One region of the Pseudomonas sp. GW823-FHT03E05 genome, then DNA from elsewhere that is predicted to be linked to it. Evidence: riboswitches for the same ligand, from Rfam matches in the RefSeq annotation. Region 1 holds a riboswitch; the other holds the start of a gene.
What was found. A riboswitch is a leader RNA that binds a small molecule or an ion and turns the genes downstream of it on or off. The one in region 1 is predicted to bind manganese.
Positions count from the first base shown of each region.

Region 1 (4,954 bases):
ATGGTTTCCAGGGCCTGGGCCGCCTTGGCCGCGTGTTCCACACTCTGGTCGGTCTTGTGCTGGCTGTCCTCCATCACCCGTACCACTTCCCGGGTGCCCTGTTGCAGTTGCTGGATCATCGACTGGATTTCTTCGGTGGCCTGCTGGGTTTTCTGCGCCAGGTTGCGCACCTCGTCGGCAACCACCGCAAAGCCCCTGCCTTGCTCGCCGGCCCGCGCCGCCTCGATTGCCGCGTTGAGCGCCAGCAGGTTGGTCTGCTCGGCAATCCCGCGAATGGCGATGAGGATGGCGTTGATGTTCTCGCTGTCCTTGGCAAGGGTCTGCACCACGCCCACCGCACGGCCGATTTCCTCGGCCAGGGCGCCGATGGCGCTGGAGGTGTCGCGCACGATCTGCATGCCCTGGCTCGCGGCCTGGTCGGCGTGGCTGGCGGCTTGCGCGGCCTGGGTGGCATTGCGCGCGACGTCCTGGGCGGTGGCGGTCATTTCGTGCACCGCGGTGGCTACCTGATCGATTTCAACCATTTGCTTGTGCACGCCCTGGTTGGTGCGAATGGCGATGTCTGCGGTGTGTTCCGAAGAATCGCTGACGCTCTGAACCGAGGTCACCACTTGGCTGATCATCGCCTGCAGCTTGGCCAAAAAGGTGTTGAAGCCTTTGGCGATGGAGCCCAGCTCGTCAGCGCGATCGCTGGTCAGGCGTCGGGTCAGGTCGCCTTCGCCCTGAGCGATGTCGTCGAGCATTGCCACCATCTGCCGCAGCGGCCGGGCAATGCCGTGGCCCACCAGCCAGATCACCAGCAAGCCGAGGCCGGCAATCACCAGCCCGACCATGGCCATGCCGAAGGTGTCGGCCTTGCGTTGTTCGGCCAGGTCACCTTGCAGTTTGTCGAGGTCGGCCATCACCGCACTCAGCGGCAGTTGCAGCATCAGGGTCCAGTGCGCATCGGTCTGGCCGATGCCGAAGGGCAGGTACAGGCTGATGGTGCCGTTGGCCTGGTCGACGTCGTAGGTCACTTCGCCGCGCTTGAGGCTGGACAGCTTGGTCAGTGCATCACTGCTGAGCACGTCGCTGACTTTTTCACCGAACTTGCTCGAGTCCTTGGTATAGGCGACCAGGCGACCGTTGCCGCCGATCAGGGCCATGTGCCCGGCGCCGCCGTAGAGCTTCTGGTTGGCGCCCACCAGCATGTCCTGGATGAAGTTCACTGACAGGTCGGCACCCACGATGCCCTGGAACTTGCCGTTGAGCAGGATCGGCTGAATAAAGGAGGCCAGCATCACCACCTTGTCGCCGACCTTGTAGGGAGCGGGGTCGATGGCGCAAGGCTTTAGGCTGTCCTGGGAGCAGAGGTAGTACTCGCTGGCGCGCACGCCGGTGGAAAGCAGGGTTCGATCATTGACGTCGGCCAGTTTGTCCAGGCCCAGGCTGCCGTCTTCATTGCGGAACCACCAGGGCAGGAAGCGGCCGTTTGCTGCATCGATACCCACCACCGAGGTGCCTATGTAGGCAGCGTCGTCATGGTCGATGGCGCCGGGTTCCCAGCCAATGTACGCACCGAGGATCTTCGGGTTCTGGGTGACGTTTTCCTTGATCAGGGCAATCAGCTGTTCACGGCTCAGGCTCAGCCCGGCATGGCCTTGCGAGTCCTGGGTGCCCATCAGCGCATTGACCCGCACCAGGCCGCCGGCGATCAGCAGGGGCGCTTCCAGTTCGCGCTGGATCTGGCTGACCTGGGTCTGCGCCAGGCCGCTCAGGCGTTGTTCGATGACCTGTTCGAACTGGGCCTGGGTACGGTCTTGCACCATCTGCTGGGTCCTGGCCCCGGAGAACAGGGCGTACAGCACCAGGGCTGCAACCACGCTGAGAACGATGGCGCCGGCCAGGGCGGCGACGGAAAACTGGATCGACTTGAACTTCATAGAGGCTCCGGGCGCAGGAATTTAGGTCTGCCGAGCTGTATCGGCCGCTGCAGCGCTGGCCATTAGCCTTACACGGAAAAATGACTGTTTCAGGGAGCTTGATGTCGTTCTTGGCAAGCTGTGGGGGTACCCCGGGCGGGATTTGCGGGAGGAATGAATTTTCTCCTGCAAGGCAGATATGTATCTGAAATGCGACCGATTGCTGTTTTTACATCTGGCGCGGATACATTTCCGCCCTTAGGATACGCGCCACGTTTTCAGGGAGGTTTCATGATGAAGAAGTCATTGGTCGTATGTGCATTGAGTGCCGCAGTACTGCTCAGCGGTTGTGAAACGGTCAATACCACCAGCGGTGGCGTGGTCGGTGTGGATCGCAAGCAATCCATGTTCAGCATGGTTTCCAGCGCTGAAGTGAACCAGTCCTATGCCCAGTCCTATCAGCAGACTCTGGGTGAAGCTAGCAGCCAGGGCGTACTGGACAAGACCAGCGCCAACGCCAAGCGCCTGCAGGTCATTGCCAACCGCCTGATTGCCCAGGCGCCGACTTTCCGCCCCGACTGCGCGCAGTGGAAATGGGAAGTCAACCTGATCAAGAGCGACGAGCTCAACGCCAACTGCGGTCCTGGCGGCAAGATCATTTTCTACTCCGGGCTGATCGAGAAGCTCAAACTCACCGACGATGAAATCGCCGCGGTCATGGGCCATGAAATTGCCCACGCCCTGCGCGAGCACGGTCGCGAAGCCATGTCCAAGCAGTACGCGGTCGGTGCCGGCAAGCAGATCGCCACCTTGTTCGGCGTTCCGCAGGAAACCGTAGCCCTGGGCGACAACGGGGTGAACCTGCTGATGACCCTGCCCAACAGCCGCGAGAATGAAAACGAAGCGGACCTGATCGGCCTGGAACTGGCCGCCCGTGCCGGTTACAACCCGAATGCGGCCATCAGCCTGTGGAACAAGATGGGCCAGGCTGCCGGTGGCTCCGCGCCGCCCGAGTTCATGAGCACTCACCCGGCTTCCACCAGCCGTATCGCTTCCTTGCAGGCGGCGATTCCCAAGGTGATGCCGCTGTATCAGGCCGCCAAGAAGTCCTGATCCCTTCGCGTCATTGTCGATGACGCTATCGCCGGCAAGCCGGCTCCTACGGGTTGTGTAGGGGCCAGCTTGCCGGCGATTTCGTTTATACCCAGCCGCTGATCTGCATGGCCTTGTACACCGCCACCACGGCGAGGATGAAGAAGGCCGACGCCGCCAGGCGACGGATCAGGGTCAGGGGCAGCTTGTCTGCGGCGAAGTTGCCTGCCAGGACCACCGGTACGTTGGCAATCAGCATGCCCAGGGTGGTACCGATGATCACCAGCCACAGATCCGGGTACTGCGCCGCCAGCATGACGGTGGCGACCTGGGTCTTGTCACCGATTTCTGCCAGGAAGAAGGCGATCAGGGTGGTCAGGAATGGGCCGAACTTGCGTGCAGTATTGGCTTCGTCGTCGTCCATCTTGTCCGGAACCAGGGTCCACAGCGCGGTGGCGGTGAAGCTGGCGGCGAGGATCCAGTGCAGGGTCGAGTCCGAGAAGAAGCTGCCGAACCAGGCGCCTACCGCACCGGCCGCCGCATGGTTGGCCAGGGTCGCGGCAACGATGCCGGCGATGATCGGCCAGGGTTTGCGAAAACGTGCGGCGAGAATCAGGGCAAGCAGTTGCGTCTTGTCGCCGATTTCGGCCAAGGCAACGATTGCGGTGGGAACGAGGAGAGAATCCAGCATCATCAGGGTTTTCCTAAGGGGCGGGTCGACACGGCTATGACACGTACAGCCTTCCCGCCCCGGGTAAGGTGTGCGTGTCATAGGTCTTGTCAAACCCTGCGGTCCGTCTGTGCGGACTCTTGGGTCGCATGCGCCATGGTCTGTTGACCAAGTATGTTGACGCATGCCGGACGAGCGTGGCGCTCGTGGGAGACTACTCCCCTAGGACGGAGCGGATTCTGCCTAGGCAAAACCCTTTCGGCAAGCCTTGTTTGCGAAAAAGGATTTCAGCCGCGCTTGGCCCGATAAATGCGAAAGCCCTGGCCTTCGGCCTTGATCGCACAGGGCCCCAGGTGCTCTTCGATCAGCGGCTGGTAGCGCAGGAAGCTGTTGGCAACTACTCGCAGTTCTCCACCTTTTTGCAGATGTTTGGCTGCTTTTCGCAGCAGGTTTTCCGTTGCCTGGTAGTCGGTATGGACCCCGGTATGGAAGGGCGGATTGGTCAGGATGCCGTTCAGCCCCATGGGCGCGGCGTCGATTCCGTCACCGGTCAGCACCTCGGCTTCCAGGCCGTTGGCCGCCAGGGTCAGGCGGCTGCTGGCGGCGGCGAAGGCGTCCACATCCAGCAGGGTCACGCGGCTGTCCGGGTAGCGGCGTTTCACTGTGGCCCCGAGCACTCCGGCACCGCAGCCGAAGTCCAGCAGGTGGCCGGCGGGCAGGTGGTCCAGGTGCTCCAGCAGCAGCGCGGTGCCGCGATCCAGCCGGCCATGGCTGAACACCCCCGGCAGGCTGATGACTTTCAGCGGGCCTTCGGCCAGCGGCAGTTCGTACTCCTGGGCCAGGCTCTGCAGGGTGAGCGGTTCGGGAGCATTGGCCACCGTGACCTGCCACAGCTGGCAGTGCCGGGCGCTATCGAGCTTGCGCGGTTTGCCGAAGGGGTTGAGTTGCTTGGCCGCACTCTCCACGCCGCTGCGCTTCTCGCCCACCAGGTACAGTTCGCGCCCGGCCAGGCGCGAGGCCAGGGCGTTGAGCAGGTAGTCGGTGAGGTCCTTGGATTTGGGCAGGAACAGCACGGCGCTGTCGAAGGATTGGGCCGGTGCGTCTACGCCAAAGTGACTGCGGCCGGGAAAGCGCGCCTCCAGGGCTGCCTGGTCGCCGGCGTGCCAGCTCCAGCCCCGGGCATTGGGCAGGCGGCCCAGCAGATCGTCGGCGGCCAGGCCGGCCAGCAGCAGTGAGCCTTGAAACAATTCAGCCTGACGCAACAGTACTTCACTGCGTGTATCCATGATCC
Region 1 covers NZ_JBXAJB010000004.1:626,878-631,831, reverse strand. Annotated here, with positions in the region: gene AC1RCO_RS19820 (methyl-accepting chemotaxis protein) at 1-524, opposite strand, end outside; partial or broken gene AC1RCO_RS19815 (HAMP domain-containing protein) at 636-833, opposite strand; gene AC1RCO_RS19810 (M48 family metallopeptidase) at 2,196-3,014, shown strand; gene AC1RCO_RS19805 (TMEM165/GDT1 family protein) at 3,100-3,684, opposite strand; yybP-ykoY riboswitch at 3,776-3,899, opposite strand; gene AC1RCO_RS19800 (methyltransferase) at 3,951-4,949, opposite strand.

Region 2 (4,954 bases), on a different contig from region 1:
GGACCTGCATCACGTCCAGTTGCAGCTGCCCCAGCGGGCCCAGGTCCTGGGGCCAGAGCCCGAGGCGCTTCTTGCGCACCCTTAGCCAGCCCTGTTCGTCCCGCAGCAGTTCGTAGCGCTCGCCGGCCAGCTCGGCGTACAGGCGCTGGTGCTGGTCGCGGATCCGCAGCACACCCCAGCGGGTGGCATAGAAGCCCGCCAGGTGCCGGCGATCCGCCGCTTGCGGAACCCGACGTTGCTGGGCCCGGGGGGCCGTGGCCGGTGGCGGTGGCGGTGGCGGGGCGCCGTGGGCCTGCAGCAGCATGCGCAGTACCTGGGGCACCAGGGGCTGGGCCAGGGCCTCGCCGCTGTCGGAATTGCTCATCACGATCACCGCCAGCTGCTGCTCGGGCAGCACGCTGATCCGGGCATGAAAGCCCTCGCCGAAACCGCTTTGCTGCCAGGTGCGCATATCTGGCCGGACCCATTCCTCGCCGCAGGGCGACAGGAACCAGCCAAGGCCTACCTGGCAGTCGAAATCCAGCGGGTTGCCGGCGTTCTGCGTGCGCACCATTTCGTCGATGGATGCCGCCGAGAGCAGTTGGCGGTCCTGGTACCGGCCCTGGGCGAACAGCATGCGCACATAGCGGCTCAGGTCCCGCGGGCTGCTCCACAGGCCCTGGGCGGAAAGGTCGCGGACCAGCGCATCGCTGCTGACACCGTCTTCATAGCCTCTTGCCCGGTAGGGCTGGGCGCGGCTGTCCCCGACAAAGCTCGACTGGCTCATGCCCAGTGGGCGCAGCAGGCTCTTCTGCAACTGCTGTTCGAAATCCACGCCGCTGCTGCGCTCCACCGCTGCCCCGAGCAGGGCATAACCGAGGTTGGAGTAGGCGGTCTGGGTTCCCGGAGCGTTGCTCAGCCACAACCCGCTGAGCTTTCCCGGCAGTTCGTCGAGGGCGTTGGGGGTGCGTGCGTCGCGCAGGTACTCGCTGGGAATGCCGCCCTGGTGGCTGAGCAGGCGGCGCAGAGTCACGGCCCGGTCGGCGGCGTTCTGGTCCTCGTGGAAGCGCGAGCGGACGTAGAACTCCCTGAGGGTGTTCTGCAGCGGCGCGTCCAGTTGCAGGCGCCCTTGTTCCACCAGTTGCATCACCGCCGTGGCAGTCAGCAATTGCGACAGGGCACCGGCGCGAAACGCGGTGTTTTCGGTCACTTGCAGGCCCCGGGCCTGGTCGGCGAAGCCAAAGCCCCGGGCCCAGATCAGTTGCTGGCCGTCCACCAGGGCGATGGATAGCCCGGGCACCTGATGTTCGGCCATCTGTTGCGGGATGTACTGCTTCAGGTAGCCGATGATGCTGGCGTAATCGCCGGGCGCGATGGGTGGCGGCGCCGGAGGCTGGCCGTTGCAGCCGAGGTTGCTCAAGAGCAGGCCCACCAGCGGCAGGCCGAGAAGTTTGCGGGACATGCAGCACCCGAGGGCCAATTGGATCAGCGGATGCTAGGGAAGGGGGGCGTGGCAGTCTTTGACAGCTTTGTCGGGAAACTGTCAAAGACTGTTAAGCCCCGGTTGCGCTCAGGCCTCCAGCCCCAGGCGCTGGTGCCACTGGGCAATCGATTCCTCGGGGTATTCGGCGAACTGCAGGTCGTGCGCCCCGGCATCGACCTCGACCCAGGGCGCCCTGGAGTCGAGCATCAGGTGGGTGTGTTGCGGCGGCACCGGCAACGGGGTGTCGATGGCCGAGGCAAAAGGGTGGATCAGCTCCGGCCATTGCGGGCTGAACAGCCACAGCCCGGAGCCGCAGCGCCCGCAGAAGTGCCGTTCGGCGCTGCTGCTGTGGGCCCGGGCGGCACCGGCGGGCTTGAGCCGGGCATGGTAGATGACGATGTGCTTGCGCCCGCGTACCTTGAGGCTGGCCGCATCGCCCCCCAGGTTGATGGCGTAGCCGCCACCGCCCTGGGTCTTGCGGCAGATCGAGCAGTAGCAGCGCTGGTAGGGATAGGGATGGCGGCTGGACAGGCTGAAGTGCACGGCGCCGCAATGGCAGGAGCCCTGGAGTTGCATGGGGTACCTCCACGAATCAACGGGTGGATTGCACAGGCTAGCCGCTGTGCGAGCAGCTGTCGTGGCGCGGTGCTGATGAAATTTTCACATGTGCCCGGCTAAGCTGCGCGCCTCTTTGGGGAGTAGCCTGCCACCGCGCCCTGCGGTGGCGCCCGTATCAACATTCTCGGCAACCTGCCGTGGTACGGGCACCGTTTCGGTTGGTGAGACCATCGACATACCTGCGCTGAAGTCGGGCGCGTGGGCATGTCGTGGACTCAAGCCCGACCGGAAGACTCAACGTGAACCCAGCCTCGATCATCTTTCTCGCCTTCGCCATGTCCACCGATGCCTTCGCCGCCGCGGTGGGCAAGGGTTCGGCCATGCTCAAGCCGCGCCTGCTGGAAGCTTTGCGCATCGGCCTGATCTTCGGCGTCATTGAAGCCATCACCCCGGTGGTGGGCTGGTTCATCGGCCAGGCCGCGACTCAATGGGTGGCCAACTGGGACCACTGGATCGCCTTCAGCCTGCTGCTGTTGCTGGGCCTGCACATGATCTACAACGGCACCCGCCAGCAGGCTGAGGCCGAGGAAGAAAAACCGCGCCAGCACGGCTTCTGGCTGCTGGCGGTGACCGGCTTGGCCACCAGCATCGATGCCCTGGCGGTGGGGGTGGGGCTGGCGTTCGTCAACGTCAACATCTGGGTCGCGGCCAGCGCCATCGGCCTGGCCACCATGACCATGGTCACCCTGGGAGTGATGCTGGGCCGCGCCATTGGCACGGTGATGGGCCAGCGCGCCGAAGTGCTGGGCGGGGTGGTGCTGATCATCGTCGGCTCGGGAATTCTCTACGAGCACCTGTCGGCTGTGGCTTGACTTCAGTATCGGCGGCGGGGCGGTTCTGCGGGCAATGCGGCCGCGCCTCGGGCCGAGGCGCGGAGCGCTCTGGCGTTACAGCGCCAGGCTGTGGATCACCTGGGTGGCGTCATCGGGGTCGATGGCGCTGCGCATGCCCAGCTGTTTTGCCAGGCGGCGCATGCTGTAGTTGGCGGCGGAATCCACCGAGTACATCTGCTGGAAACCGTTGTTGCGGGCTTCGTCGATCAGGTGCTGCATCAATAGCGCGCCGAGGCCCTTGCCTTGCCACTCATCGGCGATGGTCACGGCGAACTCGCAATGCGAGGGCTGCTCGTCTACCTGGGCGTAGCGGCTGATCCCCACTTCCCGCAGTTCGCCGTTGTCGTGGACCAGGGCCACATAAGCCACCCGCTGCGGCGTGCCGACATCCATCAGTTGATTGAGCAGTTGCTCGCCCACTTCCTTGATCTCACCGAGAAAGCGCTGGTGCCGGGTGGCCGGGGAGAGGTTTTCGATAAAGGCCTTTTCCCGCTCCCGGTCCTGGGGCCGCAGCGGGCGGATCAGCACATGGCTGCCATCGTTCAGGGCGTCGATCCAGTATTGGCCTTGCTGCGCCGGGAACGGTGGGTGGGCGAGGGTATCGAGAGCGGTGCTGGGCATGGTCAAGTCTCCGCGGAGCCAAAGGGCGGGCTGCGCACACAGCCCTGATTGGCTTCAGGTTTACTCCGCTGGCGAGGCGGGCACTTGATCGGCATCAATGTCTCTGCTTGCGCTGCCGGCCAGGGCGATCACCGGTCACGACCCGTTCAAGCCGCCACCGCTGCTGGCGTACAGGCATTTGGCTATTAATGCTAGCGCCTAATGTTCTTTTTCCTGGCGCGTTGCCGTGAGAGCGCTGATCTACGCTCTCGAACAGCCAAGGGAGGAGTCAGGATATGGAGCATCAACAAGACAAGAATCGTTTGCAGCGGCAGGTTTCCTACATTGCTATCAGTGTTGGTCTGGCGCTTCTGGGCGGCGTTTCGAACGCCGCCCCGGTGTCGATAACCGTATCGCCCGAGGTACCCGCCGATATACCCGGGGGGGCATCCCAGGCAACGTTGGCACAGGCTGCGGCCTTCGCCTGGCAGGAGTTCATCGCTCTCAACTGGCCGGCCCTGGGCGGGCAGCGCGATGTGCCCGATATCCGCCAGCCTTTCGGCAGCCAGGGCGTGCCTCTGGTGTGGCATACGTACCGAAGCAAGGTTGAGATCTTTCCGGGCAAGGGCAGTGCCAACGTCGGCCCCCCGGGCTACAAGCCTGATGGCGCTCCCAGTTATGGTTATGGCACTGCGCCAACCTATGACTACAGTTTTGCCGTGCCTGCCTGCTCTGGCCAGATCGCACCCAAACTGCCGGCCTGGATCAACCTCGACGAAAGCACCCAGATCGGCCTCGACCAGATGTATGCCGGTGTTGTTCCGGCGACTCCCACCGGAGGCAATTCCAACCCCCAGCTGGTGCGCTTCCTGGCCAAGGCCAATCAGGTGCAATACACCTACGTCGCCGCCAACCAGTTCTGGTACGCCAACCCCGCGCTGGCACAAGCCGCGCGGAACTTCTTCAACGCGGTCAAGCAGACACCTCCGACTTTCCCCAGCGCGCCGCGGGTCAACTTTCCCAACGGCACCATTGAGGTCAAGTCCGCCTGGCGCCAGCTGGGCCCCGGCGAGGACCCCTCGCGATTCCACAGGCAGACGGTGCGCTTCTACGAGCAACCACCGGGCAAGGGCACCTGCTATTTCGAGGCGCAATGGGCGATGGTGGCGTTGCACATCATCCAAAAGACCCCCACGGCCCCGAGTTTTATCTACGCGACCTTCGAACAGGCCGACAACATCCTGCTGCCCAGTGGCAAGCCGCTTGAGGATGAGAACGGCCGCATCATCAATCCAGCGCCGGGCCCCATGCCCACCAATCCCGGGCTGAGTTACCAGGACGACCCCAACAACCCTCAAGTCAAGGCCCTGGGGGCCTTCTGCAAGCCCGGCAAGCAACTGTATCTGCGCGAGATTGCCAAAGGCGGGACTCCGGCGGGCGG
Region 2 covers NZ_JBXAJB010000001.1:1,751,952-1,756,905, reverse strand. Annotated here, with positions in the region: gene AC1RCO_RS07620 (serine hydrolase domain-containing protein) at 1-1,441, opposite strand, end outside; gene AC1RCO_RS07615 (GFA family protein) at 1,550-2,038, opposite strand; yybP-ykoY riboswitch at 2,149-2,309, shown strand; gene mntP (manganese efflux pump MntP) at 2,320-2,892, shown strand; gene AC1RCO_RS07605 (GNAT family N-acetyltransferase) at 2,968-3,534, opposite strand; gene AC1RCO_RS07600 (hypothetical protein) at 3,810-4,954, shown strand, end outside.
Region 2: linked by a shared signal. The riboswitch ahead of mntP (manganese efflux pump MntP) and the one ahead of AC1RCO_RS19805 (TMEM165/GDT1 family protein) in region 1 are both predicted to bind manganese.